Regions from separate parts of the Ureibacillus endophyticus genome, predicted to be linked through region 1. Evidence: predicted binding sites of a transcription regulator. Region 1 holds the regulator's gene; the other holds the start of a gene.
What was found. Region 1 encodes NrdR, which represses ribonucleotide reductase genes. Its sites were predicted from a motif close to AACACNATATATNGTGTT; they were not measured.

Region 1 (7,260 bases):
TTGATACTTTAAGCAATAATGAAACGCTAAAAAATTGGCTAGAAGATGATTCAAAGAAAAAATATATGTCTGATAGCAAAGCTGCACAAGCCATTTTAAACCGTATAAATATTGATTTGCGAGGAGTAGAGTTTGATATGTTGCTTGCGTCCTATATTGTAAATCCAGCTATTTCTGGTGATGATGTTGCAACACTTGCCTCCGAATTCGGATATCGTGATGTTCAAGCGAATGAAACGATATATGGTAAAGGTGCAAAATGGACTGTTCCTAATGAAAATGTGTTAGCTGAGCATGTGGCAAGAAAGGCATTTGCTATTTGGACATTACAACCAGTGCTTGAAGAAAAATTAAGAGAAAATGAACAATTTGATCTGTACTATGATCTTGAACTACCTTTAGCTACCATCCTAGGCAAAATGGAAAGTGAAGGGATTAAAGTTAATATTGAAACATTAGAAAAAATGGGTGTAGAACTTGAAGAGAAAATCACATCTTTAGAGAAAGAAATTTATGAATTAGCAGGTGAAACATTCAATATTAATTCACCGAAACAACTTGGTGTGATTCTATTTGAAAAATTAGGTTTACCTGTTATTAAGAAAACGAAAACAGGTTATTCCACTGCTGCTGATGTGTTAGAAAGACTACAAACAGAACATACCATCGTAAAATATATTTTAGATTACCGTCAGTTGGCGAAATTGAAGTCAACGTATATTGAAGGGTTAATCAAGGAAGTACACCGTGAAGATAGTAAAGTGCATACTCGTTTCCAACAAGCATTAACAGCAACGGGTCGATTAAGTTCTACAGATCCAAATCTTCAAAATATCCCGATTCGTTTAGAAGAAGGACGTAAAATAAGACAAGCATTTGTACCTTCAAATGAAGATTGGGTCTTGTTTGCTGCGGATTATTCACAAATTGAATTACGTGTACTTGCACATATGTCTAATGACGAAAATTTAGTAGATGCCTTTAATCAAGGAATGGATATTCATACTCGTACTGCAATGGATGTGTTCCATGTTTCAGAAGATGAAGTAACGAGTAACATGCGCCGTGCTGCAAAAGCAGTTAACTTCGGTATTGTATATGGAATCAGTGATTACGGTTTATCTCAGAATTTAGATATTACTCGTAAAGAAGCGGGTGAGTTTATTGATAAATATTTACAAAGTTTTCCTGGTGTAAAAGAGTATATGGATAATATTGTTCAGGAAGCTAAATTAAAAGGGTATGTCACTACGATTTTAAATCGTCGTCGATATTTACCGGATATTACAAATCGAAACTTTAATTTAAGAAGTTTTGCAGAAAGAACTGCAATGAACACCCCAATTCAAGGAAGTGCTGCTGACATTATTAAAAAGGCAATGATTGATATGGATGCAAAATTAAAAGAAGAGGGGCTTAAATCGAAATTATTATTACAGGTGCATGATGAATTAATATTTGAAGCACCACGAGATGAAATTGAAATTTTAGAACGAATTGTACCAGAAGTAATGGAAAATGCTATAGAATTAAAAGTTCCTTTAAAAGTGGATTTCTCATATGGTAGTACTTGGTACGATGCAAAGTAAGGAAGTGTAGAGATGCCTGAATTACCAGAAGTAGAAGGTGTTGTTCGGGCGTTAGTGCCTAAAGTAGAAGGGAAGACAATTGAAAAAGTTGAACTATCCCAAACGATTTATAATTCTTGGGCAGAAGGTAAGCAATGCATTGTGAAAGCGATAGAACCTAACTTATTTGAACAAGCAATGCAAGGAATGACATTTTCGAAAATAACACGGCGTTCCAAATATATCTATTTTCATTTAGAAAAAAATTATGATGAGTATTTATTTGTTAATCATTTAGGTATGACAGGTGCTTGGTTTGTCGTAAATGATTTAAATGAGATTACAGAAGAAAAATTCAGGAAGCATACCCATGGCGTTTTTTACTTAACGTCAGGGGAACTGCTTGTTTATAGTGATATTCGTCGATTTGGGGAAATGCGCTTTATTGTGAAGGAAGAAGAACATGCACCGCTATTGCAAATGGCACCAGAACCTTTTGAAGAAGATGCTTGTGATTTTTTCCTCAGAAAGAGTGAGTTACCGAAATATCAAAATAAACCGATTAAAGAAGTCATTATGGACGGACAAGTAATTTCCGGTTGCGGTAATATATACGCAACTGAATCACTATTTAAGATGGGAATTCATCCTGGTCGAAAAACGAGCCGTATAAGTAAACAGAGAAAGATTGAATTATTTGAAGTTATCCGCAACATTTTACAAGAAAGTATTGATATGGGCGGATCAACAATTTCGGATTATCGTAACATTAACGGTGAAGCAGGTGGAATGCAGCACCGACTTAAAATGTACGGTAAGAAAATCTGTCCTCAATGCGGATCAAATACAAAATCGATGGTCATTGGTGGGCGTACTTCAGTCTATTGCCCACAATGTCAACATTAAAAGGTGTGGGATTTGGGAATGATTATTGGATTAACTGGTAGTATTGCGAGTGGTAAAAGTACAGTAGCTAATATGTTAAAAGAATATGGTTTTCCAATTGTTGATGCGGATTTAGTAGCTCGACAAGTAGTAGAGCGTGGAAGTGAAACATTACAAAAAATAGCGGATGTTTTTGGTCCAGAAGTAATAACACCTGAAGGAGCGATGGATCGAGCAAAAGTCGGCTCCATCATTTTTCATGACGAATCTAAACGTAAAGTATTAAATGATATTATCCATCCAGCCATTAGAGCAGAAATGTTGCGTCAACGGGATGAACATGTTGCAAACGGGGCAAAAACAGTTATTATGGATATTCCTCTGTTATTTGAAAGTAAACTGCAACATTACGTTGAAAAAATACTTGTTGTTTCAGTAAATGAAGAGACGCAATTGAAACGATTGATTGAACGCAATCGATTAAATGAAGAAGATGCAAAAGCACGCATCAGTTCACAGTTACCTCTTTCAATCAAGGAACAAGGTGCAGATGCGGTGATAAATAATAATGGGTCGATTGAAGAAACTAGACAACAACTCGAAGATATTTTAAATAAATGGAATGTGTTATAACATTCCCCTTGAAATTACAAGGCATAATAACATCCTTTAACCTCTACTCTAAGCGTAGAGGTTTTTTATTTTGATGGATTTGAAATTCGATTTATTATCATTGGATTTAAAAGTAAGTATTATTATGGGTATTACGCTTGAACGAACGCGCTCCGCTTTTCGGATATGTCTAGCTCCGCGCGTTAGCCGTTCGGAAACTTCGACTTCTTCCTGCGTGTGCGAGCACACTTGTCAGAAGTCTCCAGTTTCTTTCAAGGCTGAACGAACGCGCTCCGCTTTTCTAAGATGTCTAGCTGCGAACGCTAGCTCTTTCGGACACTTCAACTTCCTCCGGCGCGTGTAAACACGCTTGTCGGAAGTCTCCAGTGCCTTCAAGAGCTGAACGAGCGTTCTCCGCTTTTCTAATTTGTCTAGCTCCGCGCGTTAGCTCCTCGGCAACTTCAGAATCGCCTTCAAGGGCAAAAAGCGCCCTTTTGTCGATTCCTCCAGTTGTTGTCAGAGCAGGGCGAGCGCTTCCACATTTCTAAGTTGTCTAGCTGCGGCGGGTAGGCTCTCGCGACACTTCGACTCCTCCTACAAAGGCAAAAAGCGCCTTCTTGTCGGAGTCTCCAGTGCGTGTCGAGCCTGAGCGACCCGCCTCCGCTTTTCTTTATATTCAGAATATAAGAATTTTTATTTTGTTGAAGAAATATGTTCACCTTTTTTGCGAATGTGCTATACTATTTGGAGAGAACAGATAACATAATTAAGAGCATATTACAGGAGGCTTTATAGATAATGACAGTTTCTATTGCAATAAATGGTTTTGGCCGAATTGGTCGCATGGTTTTCCGCCAAGCAATTGTACAAGAAGATTTAAATATTGTAGCTATTAATGCAAGCTACCCAGCTGAAACATTAGCTCATTTAATAAAGTATGACACAAATCACGGTAGATTTGAGGGTACTGTCGAAACTGCTGAAAACGCATTAATTGTTAACGGTAAACGAGTAGAGTTAATTAGTGAACGTGATCCATTACAATTACCATGGAAAGAATTAGGTGTGGATATTGTAATCGAAGCAACTGGTAAATTTAATGAACGTAGTAAGGCAGCAATGCACCTAGAAGCTGGTGCTAAAAAAGTAATTTTAACTGCCCCTGGTAAAAACGAAGATGTTACAGTTGTTATGGGTGTAAATGATGAATTATTAGATATTTCTAAGCACGATGTTATTTCTAATGCATCATGTACAACGAACTGTCTAGCTCCTGTAGCAAAAGTATTAAATGATACATTTGGAATTGAAAATGGTTTAATGACTACAGTTCATGCCTATACAAATGACCAAAAAAATATTGATAATCCACATAAAGATTTACGCCGTGCCCGTGCATGTGCGGAGAGTATTATTCCAACATCAACTGGGGCTGCTAAAGCATTAGCATTAGTACTTCCAGAATTACAAGGTAAACTACATGGTATGGCTTTACGTGTTCCAACTTCTAACGTATCTTTAGTTGACCTAGTTGTAGACTTACAAAAAGATGTAACTGTTGAAGAAGTAAACAATGCGTTTAAAGCTGCAGCAGAAGGTCCATTAAAAGGAATCTTAAACTTCTCAGTAGAACCATTAGTATCAACTGATTACAATACAACAACTTATTCTTCAACTGTTGATGGATTATTAACAATGGTAATGGGTACAAGAAAAGTAAAAGTTTTAGCTTGGTATGACAATGAGTGGGGTTATTCTGCACGTGTTGTAGATTTAACGAAGAAAATTGTTAAAGCTTTAGAAACTGTTACTGCATAACCTTGTGAAATAAATATCAATTAAGTCAAAGGTAGGATATACATTCCTGCCTTTTTTTCTTTGTATAGGAAATAATTAGGAAGTACAAATTTGTATTAGTGCTCCTTTAATATTCTTTGTAAACTGTTGCTACATCTCGTACTCTTTTCATGTTTTGTAAATTGTATTAAAATGTTAACTTGCAAAAAGAAATAGAGCATTTTTATAGCGCAAATAGATTTGTTATAATATGATTACGAAATTAAGTTGAACGGAGAATATATATGAGATGTCCAGCTTGTCAATATAATGGTACACGGGTAGTTGATTCAAGACCAGTTGACGATAATAAAGAAATTAGAAGAAGAAGAGAATGTGAATCTTGCGGGTATCGTTTTACAACTTTTGAACGAATTGAAGAAACACCACTAATCGTTGTTAAAAAGGATGGATCTCGGGAAGAATTTAGCCGAGAAAAAGTCTTGCGTGGTTTAATACGTGCATGTGAAAAACGTCCTGTACCATTGGAAACATTAGAATCCATTGTAATTTCAATTGAAAAAAACTTAAGAAGAATCGGTAACTCTGAGGTGCGTTCAGAGGAAATCGGAGAAATGGTTATGGATTTACTTGCAAAAGAAGATGAAGTTGCCTATGTTCGATTTGCTTCTGTGTATCGACAGTTTAAAGATATTAATGTCTTTATATCGGAGTTAAAAGATTTATTGCACCGTCAATCCGATTTAAAAAAATAAAATTTCAGGAGGGTAAAAAATGGTTCATTTATATAAGGAATTACAGCCTGCGGATCATTTTGAAATCAGTCTCCCTCAATCACTTTCAACGCAGGAGCGACAACTCTTAACGTTGTTTTACCAACCATTAACAGGGCCAGAACCGATAAGTCTTTATTTAACATTATGGGCTGAAGCGGAAGATGCATTGACTAATAGTATGACTCATTATTATTTAATGAGTGTTTTAAACATGCCGATCGGAAAAATTTTTGAAGCACGAATTGCCCTAGAAGCAATTGGACTGCTTCGAACCTTTCGCAAACAGGAAGAAGAAAATCGCTCATTTATTTATGAACTGATTCGTCCTCTTGATGCCAATACGTTTTTCCAAGATCCTTTATTATCAATGTTTCTTTTTTCAAAAATCGGTGAACAGGCCTATCGGAAATTACGGAAACGTTTCGTAAGCACAATCTCTACTAGTGGTTATACGGATATTTCTAGAACGTTTACGGACGTTTATAAACCGGTTCATAGTAAAATTAATGTGGAACAAATGGATAATCAGCCAACTGTTAAAACTGATTATCCATTTTACATGGAAGAATTTGATTTTGATTTATTAAAAAGTGGTTTAAGCGAACAGTTAGTGCCGTCTAAAACGTTAACGATAGAAATACGTGAGGTTATTGCAAAATTAGCATACCTTTATCGTTTCAACCCAATTGAAATGCAAAAGGTTGTCATTTTAGCACTAGATGATCAAATGAATCTTACGAGAGATCGATTAAAAAAAGCAGCAGCAGATGTTTATAAATTAACGATTTCAAAGGAACCTCCTCAATTACAAAAGTTCTTTTCATCAGAGATTGAAGAAAATCGAATTGTTGAGAATCCTGTTAAATCAAAAGAACAAGAGATGATCGAGTATTTTGAATCAACAAATCCAATTGAGCATTTACGTAATTTAAATAATGGAAAAGAACCAACAGATTATACAAAGGATCTTGTATCGAATCTGTTTATTAACCATGGAATGAATATTGGCGTAGTGAACGTATTAATTGAATATGTTATGCTTCAAACAGATAAAAAGCTTCCAAAAAACTTTGTTGAAACAATTGCTGATCATTGGAATCGTAAAAATATTAAAACGGCCAAAGAAGCAATGGCAATCGCTCGCTCAGAACACGATAAATTTAAGAAATTGAAAAATAAAGAATATGTTCCTCAAGTAAGCGAAGCCGAACTTGCAAAACAAAACGTTCCTATTGTTAATGATCGATTTGCAAAATATGAACGAACAATACCTTATGAATTTTTAAAACAATTAAATAATGGTAGAGAGCCTTTCCCATATACAATAGAATTAGCAGAAAGCCTAGTTAAAAACTATTCAATGCCAATTGGTGTCGTGAATGTATTAATGGAATATGCCTTTGAGCAAACGGAGGGGAAAGTTACTCGAAGGTTTGTTGAAACGATTGCAAGTAACTGGATGAAAATTGGAATTGATTCTGCGGAAGAAGCGTTAAATCAAATTGACAAAACTATTAAAAATAAAGAATTCTTAAGGACAACCGGTTTTATTCCATCTATCACAAGAGAATCTATTAAAAAAGATTTTTCTGAAGTGGATGGTATTTATTATTTTTATGAAT
Region 2 (7,260 bases), 340 kb from region 1:
TCTTCTACAATTTTTGTACCAATCTTCTGTAAATCAAACATCATTTTCCCCTTAAAAATAGTAGTAATCATCATTGCTAGTTCTTCTATTAGACAACCCTATGAACTTGTTCATAAATTAACTCTACTATGTGCAATGCTCTCATTTTACTAGATAAACCTTCTTTGGCAATGCCAGCTTTCATCTGCATTAAACACCCTGGGTTAGAAGTAACAAGTATGGATGGGTTCACTTCTTTGACGTAGCCCATCTTCGTATTTAAAATATTGCTTGCCATCTCAGGCTGTAATAGATTGTAAATACCTGCAGAACCACAACAACTATCTGCTTTTTTCATTTCTCTATATTGTATACCAGGTAAGTTTTCCAAAATCCTTCTTGGTTGCTCGAAAACTTTGTTCACATTTCGTAAGTGGCATGAATCTTGATACGTTGCAATCACTTTTGACTCTGATAAAGGTAGCGACTTTAAATAATCAATTATTCCCAAGTTAATTAGTAAGGAAGAAATATCAATTAGTTTGTTACTGAAACGTCTCGCTTTTTCAGCAAAGTCAGGATTGTCATGTAAATGTTTTTCATATTCTGACAAAAACGCACCACAACCACCAGCATTATTTACAATATAGTCAAATTCATCACTATCAAAGGCTTGTACATTAATCTTTACATTATTTAAACCTTTTTCTAGCTCTCCACTATGGCCATGTAAAGCACCACAACATTGTTGCTCTTTTGGAATCACTACTTCTGCCCCAAGTAATTTTAATAATTGAACGGTTTTATCATTAATTTCTTGAAAAAGTGATTCCATTAAACAACCAGTAAAAAATGCCACTTTTATTGTTGATGGCTTCACAGGAGTAAGTTCTTCTACTTTTCTCGGTACTTCCGGCAGTGCTTTTTCCATCTCATTTAAAAATGGTGGGAATAACTTGAGGAAGCCTATTTTTCTAGTAACCTTTTGTAAACCTGACTTTTGATAGAAGTGAACTAATTTTACTACCTTATTTAAATCTTTCTTTTCTGCAAATAAGTGATTAAAGGTAATATTTCGAACAGTTTTCTCTAATCGCTTTTGTGGTTTTACTTCTTGAATCGCTTCTTTTGTTTGCTCAATTAACGCACCATACTGTACTCCAGCAGGACATGCAGGTTCACACGCACGACACCCTAAACAAAGGTTGAAAGATTCTTCTATGGATGTATCCCATTCCACTTTCCCTTCTCTAATTGCCTTCATTAATGCAATTCTTCCCCGTGGTGATTGGGCTTCATCTTGTTCTGTATGAAGATACGTAGGGCAAGAAGATAAGCAAAAACCACATCTCATACAATCAAGTAATAACGCTTCATCTACATGTTGTTCAAATGATTCTTTCATAAGTAATTTAACGGACACTTTGTAACACCACTCTCTTTTTTGTTTCCTTTGCAAATACTTTACCTGGATTCATGATGTTGTTCGGATCAAAAGCTTTTTTAATTCCTTTCATAATATTTAATCCTGCTTCTCCAATCTTCCATTCGAGATATGGTGCTTTCATTTCCCCAACTCCATGCTCTCCAGTTATTGTGCCTCCAAGCAATAAAGCTTCTTCAAAGATTTCACTAAATGCTAACTCAACTCGATTTAATTCATCTTGGTCACGAACATCTGTTACACATGTAGGATGCAAATTCCCATCCCCCGCGTGACCAAAAGAAGCAATCGAAAGGTTATATTTTTTTGCGATTTCGTCAATTTTATTTACCATTTTTGCAATTTCAGATCGAGGTACAGTTGCATCCTCTAAAATCGTTGTTGGTCTCAATCTCGATAATGCAGATAAAGCGACACGACGAGCTGTTTTTAACTTATCCGCTTCCGCTTCGTCATTTGCTATCTTTGTGAAAATTGCTCCATTCTCATTAGCAATTCTTGTCATTTCATTTACGTCATGTTCTACTGCAGCAAGGTCTCCATCTTGCTCAAAAATGAGCATCGCCTCAACTTCAGTAGATAAACCTATCTTCATAAATTGCTCAACTGCTTCGATTGTTTTTTTATCAAGAAATTCTAGGGTAACAGGAATAATTTTATTGGCTATAATGCTTGATACTGTTTTGGCACTAGCCTCTAAAGAATTGAAATAGGCAATTCCAGTCATTTTCGTCTTTGGTAATGGTACAAGCTTTAAAATGATTTCTGTGATGACAGCTAGTGTACCTTCTGAACCTACTAATAAAGCAGTTAAATCATACCCTGCTACATCCTTTGCTAATTTTCCTCCCGTTTTTAGTATCTCTCCGTTCGGCAATACTGCTGTAAGCCCTTTCACATAATCCTTTGTGACACCATATTTGAGCCCGCGCAATCCCCCAGAATTCTCACAAATATTCCCACCAATCGTTGAAATTTTCATCGAACTAGGATCTGGCGGATAAAAAAGATTTTCTTTTTCCACAAAGCTACAAATATCAGCAGTAATGACACCAGGTTGAACGGTGATCGTTAGATTTTCTTTATCGAAATCTACTATTTTATTCATATGATTAAATAGCAGTACGACACCACCACTATTCGGAACAGTACCAGCTGCTAAATTCGAACCCGATCCTCTTGGAACAATCGGAATCTTATGCTCATTACAAATTTTCACAATTTCAGATACTTCCTCAGTGTTTCTAGGAGACAGAACACAGTCAGGTAAAGCTTGATAGTTTGCAGTTGCATCATATGAATACGCTAGTAACTGCGCAGTTGTCATTTTCACATTTTTCTCACCAACTATATTTATAAATTCTTGTATGATGTGTTGATCCATTACATTCACCTCAATTGAATATCATTTTAATAATTTTATAATTTAGAAAACTCAAATTATATGTACGGTTATGCTAAAAAATAAGAATTTAACATAAAATTTTTGTACTATATGCACAAAAAGGGACTCTTGATATTCTCACCCTTCTCTAACCCATGTTCTTCTTTAGACATTACATAAAAAAACACCCTTTTAGACGAATTTAATCTAAAAGGATGTTTTAAATGAGATTATTTTAAGTTTTCACTAATTTTTTATAAACCACATTTTAGTTGTGCTCCACAACCTGTACATGTGTTACAGCCACCTAATTCTTCAACAGTACCTTGTCGGCAAACCGGACAAGTATTCCCTACTTCTGAACCGATTGTCACATTCGTAGATGTTAGTGGCGCAATCGTATCAACCAATACAACTGGCTTTTCCTTCACTTTTTCTTCCAATACTTCTTCAAATGCTAATTGCTCATCATGTGAAGATTCAGCTTTTAATGTCAGTACTTGTGAATCACGACTTCCATCAACGTAAACCGTACCGCCCTTCGCACCACCTTTGTATAAGCGTTCATATACTTTTTGAACTTGCTCAACAGTATAACCCTTTGGAGCGTTCACAGTTTTAGAAATTGACGAGTCTACCCAACGTTGAATTACACATTGTACATCCGCATGAGCTTCAGGCGTTAATTCCATAGAAGAAATGAACCAGTGTGGTAAATTGTTTTCATCTGCATCTGGATGCGCTTTTAAGTATTCTTGTACAATTTCAGCTTTCACTTCAATAAACTTACCTAATCGACCTGAACGGTAATATACGAAGGAGAAATAAGGTTCTAAACCAGTAGCAACACCCACCATTGTACCAGTTGATCCAGTAGGTGCAACCGTTAATAAATGAGAGTTACGAATACCGTTTTCTAGTACTCCTTGGCGAACATGTTCAGGCATTTGTTGCATATATCCTGTATTCACAAAGGCTTGTCTTAAACGATTAGTTTCTTCCTCTGTTTCACCTTGTAAGAATGGGAAGCTTCCGCGTTCTTTTCCAAGTTCAATAGAAGATTCATACGCTGTGACAGCAATTGTTTCAAAGATTTTATCAACTAACTCATTACCTTCTTGTGAACCATATTCTTTTTCACAATAAATAAGCAAATCTGCTAAGCCCATAACGCCAAGACCAACACGACGTTCTCCTAAGGCTTGCTTACGATTTTCCTCTAAGAAATAAGGTGTTGCATTAATAACGTTATCTTGCATACGTACACCAATTCTTACAGTTTCTTTCAATGATTCGAAATCAACAGTTTTTGACTCTTTTTGAGCAAATTGAGCTAAGTTAACAGCTGCTAAATTACATACTGAAAACGGCGCAAGTGGCTGTTCTCCACATGGATTTGTTGCTACAACCTTTTGCCCGTAAGCACGTGCATTTGTCATGTCATTCGCATTATCAATGAAGAAAATACCAGGTTCTGCGGCATAAGTTGCACAAATATTAATTAAATTCCAAAGTTCTCGAGCTTTAATTTTACGATATGTGCGTACTCTGTAACCTAGAGCTTCCCATTCACGAACATCCCCTACTTCATGCCACTTTTCGTTATAAATGGCCATTTCTTCAGGAGTATAGTTTGCAACATCTGGGAAACGTAGTTCGTACTCCTCATCATTTTCGACTGCTGCCATAAATTCTTTTGTTAAAGTAACTGAAATATTTGCACCAGTTAAAAATTCTGGATTGTGAACACTATATGTTCCACCATCTCGAAGTTTCGATTCGGCATCCTTAATAATTGCTTCACTGAAACCACCAAGGCCAGGTATATTTTTATAATTTACAATACCTTGGTACATCGCTTCTTCTTGCTGTGTTAATGGCTTAAATTTCAGCTTTTCTTGAGCTAAGCGGGTAATAAGCTCATCTTCTGTATTTTCAATTAAATAGCGAAGAATACGTGGATTTTGCATTTTTGAAATAATAAATTCAACGATATCTGGGTGCCAATCTGCCAACATAATCATTTGTGCTCCACGTCTTGAACCACCTTGCTCTACAAGATGTGTTAACTTAGCAATATCGTCAAGCCATGATACTGAACCACTAGATTTTCCATTTACACCGCGTGCAAGTGTGTTACGAGGGCGTAATGTAGAACCATTTGTACCTACTCCGCCACCACGACTCATAATTTCCATAACTTGTTTACGATGATCACTTATCCCTTCACGGCTATCAGGGACAAAAGGCATAACATAACAGTTAAAGAATGTTACATCTGTTTGTGAACCAGCTCCGTACAACACTCGTCCAGCAGGGATAAATTTCAATGAAACAAGTTGCTCATAGAATTTATTAAACCATTTTTCTCTATTTTCATCTGTTTCTTCAACAGAAGCTAACCCTGTTGCATTACGTTTTGCGATTTGTTCATAAAAAACTTCTAGAGGCTTTTCAATAACGTCTAAGGACCTTACAATAATGCCTGTATTTTGTTCTTTAGAATCATCTAGTACGTGACGGTATTCTTCCTCGATTAAAATTTCAGCTTTCTTTGCTTCAAAATCAATTGAGCGAATAAACCCTAATCCACGTGCAGGAAATTTTGGATCTTCCTTAATAGTTAATACTACAAAATCTCCAGGCTTTAATGTCTTCTTTTCTGTATCCTTAAACGAATAGCGGTCAATCATCACCAATCTTGACACGCCTTTATGAGTTATATGCATGTCCTTTGTAATTGGATGAACTTGGGGGAAATTCTCGATGTCATTATTAAGTTGCTCTATGAGGATGGTTGTTTGTGTTTCATTTACCATTACCATCTGCCAGCCTCCTTGCTATTAATACATCTAGTATGATTTACACTCAATAACCACACAATATATTGTGCTTCTATCAAAATAATCACACTAGATGTTGTATTATTTATATTCACTAGAAAAGATTACCGCATAAAAATTATCAATGCAAGGGGTTGATTTTTTTAAATTTGTATAAAACGTTGAGAATACATGACTTTCAATGAAAAAATATTTTTTCAGCTTAAACAAAACGTATGTTCTATATACTATTTTCTATAATTCCACTCATCAGTCAAGTATTTTTTTTCTTCTAAATTTCTAACATACTCTAATTGCTCAGAAGTTAATTCATAAGGAACTAATTCAATATCAAGTGCCTTTTCAAAACCATCTCTGAAAGCATCAATACATTGTGAAATCGTAATTTTTTTAGATGTTAATTGATTAATTGCAACTGCTTTTTCAGGTAATTTTTTTCGCATTCTTTCCTTAACTTTGTCAGAAGAAAACTTAAATACAGATAATAGTTTTTCTTCATCTAGTTCTAATAAAATGGCACCGTGCTGTAAAATGACACCTTTTTGTCTTGTTTGCGCACTTCCAGCTACTTTTTTACCCTCAACAACAAGTTCATACCAACTTGGAGCATCAAAACAAACTGCGCTTTTTGGACTTTTTAAATCAGCACGTTTTTCTTCTGTATCTGGAACGCTAAAATAAGCTTCTAAGCCAAGGTTTTGGAAACCAACTAGTAAACCTTCACTTAACACTCGATAAGCTTCTGTAACGGTTGCAGGCATATTAGGATATTGTTCTGTGACGATTATGCTATAAGTTAATTCATGTTCATGTAAAACAGCCCGTCCACCAGTTGGTCGTCTAACAAAACCAAGATTTTGAGCTTTTACTGCATCTAAATCGATATCCTTTTCTGCACTTTGGAAATAGCCAATCGATAAAGTTGCTGGATTCCATTCATAAAATCTAATTACAGGTGGAATTTCCCCCTTACTATGGAAGTCTAGTAATGCTTCATCTAAAGCCATGTTATATGAAGGACGACATGGTCCAGAATTTATAAAATACCATTTTGCTTTCATCATTTCATCTCCTCACAATAAATATCATTTTATCAAACCCATTGGACTATCGCTACTTTCTCTTTTATAATGGTAAATGGAGAAAGAAAGGAGAAATTTAGTAGTGGAAGTACTTTATACAATCGCTATCATACTTGGTTTAATAATCGTGTATGTCTTAGTAAACATGTTAAGATTAAAAAAAGCAGTAACAAATCTAACTCAAGAAGAATTCATTCAAGGCTATCGCAAGGCGCAATTAATCGATGTACGAGAGACAAAAGAATTTGATGCTGGACATATTTTAGGTGCACGTAATGTTCCATCTACACAATTACGCCAACGATACAAAGAAATTAGACCAGATCTACCTGTTTATTTGTATTGTCAGAATTCAGGTCGAAGTGCACGTGCTGCATTATTCCTAAAGAAAAAAGGTTACAATCAGCTTTACCAACTTCAAGGTGGATTTAAAACTTGGACTGGTAAAGTGAAAACAAAAGCATAACTAATTTTTCACTAAACTGTAAAAATTTCAGTTACAATACTATCTTAAAATAATTGGGATGC

Region 2: the regulator NrdR is predicted to act here: its motif matches at 5,684-5,701, upstream of NKR20_RS10735 (vitamin B12-dependent ribonucleotide reductase).

What each region holds. Positions count from the first base shown of each region.
Region 1 is NZ_JAMYWW010000001.1:2,526,175-2,533,434, reverse strand. It holds gene polA (DNA polymerase I) at 1-1,589, shown strand, start outside; gene mutM (bifunctional DNA-formamidopyrimidine glycosylase/DNA-(apurinic or apyrimidinic site) lyase) at 1,602-2,474, shown strand; gene coaE (dephospho-CoA kinase) at 2,493-3,086, shown strand; gene NKR20_RS12425 (glyceraldehyde-3-phosphate dehydrogenase) at 3,864-4,883, shown strand; gene nrdR (transcriptional regulator NrdR) at 5,147-5,617, shown strand; gene NKR20_RS12415 (DnaD domain protein) at 5,637-7,260, shown strand, end outside.
Region 2 is NZ_JAMYWW010000001.1:2,182,403-2,189,662, forward strand. It holds gene NKR20_RS10720 (CdaR family transcriptional regulator) at 1-74, opposite strand, end outside; gene NKR20_RS10725 ((Fe-S)-binding protein) at 89-1,402, opposite strand; gene NKR20_RS10730 (FAD-binding oxidoreductase) at 1,392-2,807, opposite strand; gene NKR20_RS10735 (vitamin B12-dependent ribonucleotide reductase) at 3,062-5,632, opposite strand; gene NKR20_RS10740 (lipoate--protein ligase family protein) at 5,878-6,714, opposite strand; gene NKR20_RS10745 (rhodanese-like domain-containing protein) at 6,815-7,198, shown strand.